Regions from separate parts of the Mesorhizobium sp. CCNWLY176 genome, predicted to be linked through region 1. Evidence: riboswitches for the same ligand, from Rfam matches in the RefSeq annotation. Region 1 holds a riboswitch; the other holds the start of a gene.
What was found. A riboswitch is a leader RNA that binds a small molecule or an ion and turns the genes downstream of it on or off. The one in region 1 is predicted to bind S-adenosylmethionine.

Region 1 (2,198 bases):
CGTCCGGGAAGTGGATCAGGATGAAATTGCCGACGCTAGGCGTGACACGCAGGCCGAGCCCGGAGAGCTCTTCGCTCAGCCAGCCGAGCCACTTCTCGTTGTGCGCCACCGTGCGCTCGACATGGGCGCGGTCGCCCATCGCCGCTACGCCGGCGGCGATGGCTACGGCGTTGACGTTGAAAGGTCCGCGCATGCGTTCCATGGCCTCGATGACATGCGTGGGCGCATAAACCCAGCCAATGCGCGCGCCGCCGAGGCCGTGGATTTTGGAGAAGGTGCGCGTCATGACAACGTTCTGCGCGCCGGCCACCAGTTCGACGCCCGCCTCGTAGTCGTTGCGGCGGACATATTCGGCATAGGCTGCATCGAGCACCAGAAGCACGTTCTTCGGCAGGGCCGCATGCAGGCGGCGTACCTCATCGAACGGGACGTATGTGCCGGTCGGGTTGTTCGGGTTGGCGAGAAACACGACCTTCGTCTTCGGCGTCACGGCGGCGAGGATAGCGTCGACATCGGCGCGCTCATCCGTCTCCTTCGCGATCACCGGCACGCCACCGGCGGCCTTGATGTAGTTCTGGTAGACGAGAAAACCGTGCTCGGTGTAGACGCCCTCGTCGCCCGGCTGGAGATAGGTCTGGGCAAGCAGGCCGATGATCTCGTCGGAACCGTTGGAGCAGACGATGTTGGCCGGGTTCAGTCCGTGCGCCTCGGCAATGGCCTGGCGCAGCTTCGTCGACGAGCCATCAGGGTAGAATTCGAGCTTGCCGGCAACCTCGCGCACCGCCTCGATCGCTGCCGGCGAGGCGCCGAGCGGGTTCTCGTTGGACGACAGCTTGTAGACCGTGGTGACGCCCGCCGGAGCAGCGCTCTTGCCGGGCACATAGGCCGCAATGTCCATGACGCCGGGCTTCGGCTGGGGGCGGCTGGTATCGTCGGCTTGCGTCATGGCGGGAAGTGTCCGGTTTTTCGGGGAATTTCAAGACGCAAGCGAAATACAAGCCGCCCGCGCGCTTGTCGAGAAAAAGCTTGCCCGTTGACGCGGCCCTAGCGCAGTCGTAAAAGACTGCCACGTTCCGTGGTGATTTGGCCGGTCGGCTTGCAGCCACGTTAAATAAGTCGCTAAAGGGACCGATAACGACAAATTCGTTCGGACCGGTAGCGATTTCGCCGCCGGTCTTTTTTGTTTTGGAGTTAGTGCGATGCCGATCAAGATTCCCGATCAGCTCCCCGCCCACGAGGTACTTGTACGCGAAGGCGTGTCCGTAATGGACGAGCGCACAGCGCTGCGCCAGGACATCCGCCCGCTGCAGATCGCCCTTCTGAACCTCATGCCCAACAAGATCCGCACGGAAACGCAGTTCGCGCGGCTGATCGGCGCCACTCCCCTTCAGGTGGAGCTGACGCTGGTGCGCATCGGCAATCACAAGGCGAAGAACACGTCCGAAGACCATCTCATTTCCTTCTACCAGACCTGGGAGGAAGTCCGGCACCGCAAGTTCGACGGGTTCATCATCACCGGCGCGCCGATCGAGCTGCTGGACTTCGAGGATGTCACTTATTGGAACGAACTGGAGCGCATCCTCGACTGGACGGCGACCAACGTCCATTCCTCCTTCTTCATCTGCTGGGGAGCGATGGCTGCCGCCTGGCATTTCCATAAGGTTCCAAAGTATACGCTCGACAAGAAGGCCTTCGGCGTCTTCCGCCATCGCAACCATGCGCCCGCCTCGCCCTATCTTGCAGGCTTTTCGGATGATTTCGCCATTCCCGTTTCACGTTGGACGGAAGTTCGCAGCGCCGACATAAAAGCGGATTCAGGCCTCGACCTGCTGATGGAATCGGACGTGACCGGCCCCTGCCTGCTGGCGGAAGCGACAGGCAACCGGCTCTATATGTTCAATCACATTGAGTACGATTCCACCTCGCTCAAGGACGAATACGACCGCGACGTGGCTTCCGGCACGCCGATCGAGGTGCCGCACGGCTATTACCCCGACAACGACCCAGCCCGCCCGCCGCTCAATCGCTGGCGCTCTCACGCCCACCTGCTCTTCGGCAACTGGATCAACCAGGTCTATCAGACGACGGCGTTCAGCCTGGACGATGTGGGAGAGGCCTCGCACAACGACATGTCATGATCGCAGCACCTCACCGCCGGGGGCGCTATAACAATCGCCCTTGATAGAGTAAGGATTTTT
Region 2 (2,198 bases), on a different contig from region 1:
GCATGTGCTCGTAGACGAGGCGGCCGACGATCTGGCCATGTTCGAGAATGAACGGCACCTCATGGCTGCGCACTTCCAGCACGGCGCGGCTGCCGGTGCCACCGGCCTTCGAATGGCCGAAGCCGGGATCGAAGAAGCCGGCATAATGCACGCGGAATTCGCCGACCAGCGGATCGAAGGGCGTCATCTCGGCGGCATGGCCGGGCGGCACATGCACTGCCTCGCGGCTGACCAGGATGTAGAATTCGTCCGGATCAAGCACCAGTTCGCCCGGGCCGCGTTTGTATAGCGGTTCCCAGAAATCATGCACGTCCTGTGCAGCGCGCTTGTCGACATCGACAAGGCCGGTGTGATGCTTGCCGCGATAGCCGACCAGCCCATTCTTGTCGCCGTTGAGATCGATGGAAAGCGCGATACCGCCGCCCGAAATGTTCGGTGTGTCGGAAGCGACCAGCGTCTCGGTGCGGTGCAGCTCGTGCAGCTCGGCTTCGGAGAGCAGCGCCTTGCCAGTGCGGAAGCGTATCTGAGACAGGCGCGAGCCGGTGCGGGCGATGATCGGGAAGGTGCGCGGGCTGACTTCCAGATAGAGCGGCCCGGAATAACCGGCCGGTATCTTGTCGAATTCCTGGCCGTTGTCGGTCATGACGCGGGTGAAGATGTCGAGCCGGCCAGTCGAGCTTTTCGGGTTGGCCGAGGCCGAAATCTTTGCCGGCAAGGCGAGGCGCTCCAGCAGCGGCACGATGTAGACGCAGCCGGTCTCTAGAACAGCGCCCGCGGTCAGGTCGATCTCGTGCAGGCGCAGCCGGTCGAGCTTTTCACTTACCTTGTGGCCGGGACCGGGCAGGAAGCTGGCGCGCACACGCCATGCCTTTTCGCCGAGCCTGAGATCGAGGCTTGCCGGCTGGATCTGGTCGTTGTCGAGCGGACGCGCCGTAACCAGCGCTCCCGACTGGAAAAGCGCTGCGATGTCCCGATCCGGAAGAATACCCGACTGCCGCAAACTTCTACTCCTGCGATGAAGGGGCGAGGTTTAACGATGTCCGGCATTGACGCAAGAAGGCACGGGGTCTAAAGGACCGTTATCCCGTGGTGATTTGGCCGGTCGGCTTGCAGCCACGTTAAACAAGTCGCTAAAGGGCCGTCTGTGGACCGGCATGCGACTTTTCGCGGCCGGTTTTTTTGTGTTTGGATCAAGGCTATGACGAACAAGAAGCAGAATTGGAAGCCCGCAACGCAACTCGTCCATTCCGGCGTTCTGCGCTCCGGTTTCGGCGAAACGGCCGAGGCAATCTACCTGACGCAGGGCTATGTCTATGACACGGCGGAAGCCGCCGAGGCCCGTTTCAAGGGCGAAGAGCCCGGCTTCATCTATTCGCGATACGCCAATCCGACCGTCGACATGTTCGAAAAGCGCATGTGCGCGCTGGAAGGCGCCGAAGACGCCCGCGCACTGGCATCGGGCATGGCCGCGGTCACCGCCGCGATCCTGTGCAGCCTCAAGGCCGGCGACCATATCGTTGCCGCACGCGCTCTGTTCGGCTCCTGTCGCTGGGTGGTCGAGACGCTGGCGCCGCGATACGGCATCGAGGCAACGCTGGTCGACGGCACCCAGATCGAGAACTGGGAAAAGGCGGTGCAGCCCAACACCAAGCTGTTCTTCCTCGAAAGCCCGACCAACCCGACACTGGAAGTGGTCGACATCGCAGCGGTCGCAGCGCTCGCTAACTCGATCGGCGCCAAGCTGGTGGTCGACAATGTCTTTGCCACACCCCTGCTGCAGAAGCCGCTGGAACTCGGCGCGCATATCGTCGTCTACTCGGCCACCAAGCACATCGACGGCCAGGGCCGCTGTCTCGGCGGCGTCATCCTCTCCGACAAGGAGTGGATCGACGAGAATTTGCACGACTATTTCCGCCACACCGGCCCGAGCCTGTCGCCATTCAACGCCTGGACACTGCTGAAGGGCCTGGAAACGCTGCCGCTGCGCGTGCGCCAGCAGAGCGAGAATGCGGCAAAGGTCGCCGATTTCCTCGCCGGCCGGCCGGAAGTTTCCCGCGTCATCTATCCGGGCCGCGCCGACCACCCGCAGGCCGACATCGTCAAGAAGCAGATGAAGGGCGGCTCGACGCTGATCTGCTTCGACCTCAAGGGTGGCAAGAAATCGTCCTTCGCCTTCGAAAACGCACTGGACGTGGTGC

Region 2: it holds a riboswitch for S-adenosylmethionine, as region 1 does, so the genes downstream of both, WBQ96_RS22070 (O-succinylhomoserine sulfhydrylase) here and metA (homoserine O-acetyltransferase MetA) in region 1, are expected to answer to the same signal.

The regions. Positions count from the first base shown of each region.
Region 1 covers NZ_JBBBDZ010000025.1:27,681-29,878, forward strand. The annotation lists gene hisC (histidinol-phosphate transaminase) at 1-946, opposite strand, end outside; SAM riboswitch at 1,066-1,144, shown strand; gene metA (homoserine O-acetyltransferase MetA) at 1,200-2,138, shown strand.
Region 2 covers NZ_JBBBDZ010000015.1:65,916-68,113, forward strand. The annotation lists gene WBQ96_RS22065 (2'-deoxycytidine 5'-triphosphate deaminase) at 1-1,000, opposite strand, end outside; SAM riboswitch at 1,077-1,154, shown strand; gene WBQ96_RS22070 (O-succinylhomoserine sulfhydrylase) at 1,199-2,198, shown strand, end outside.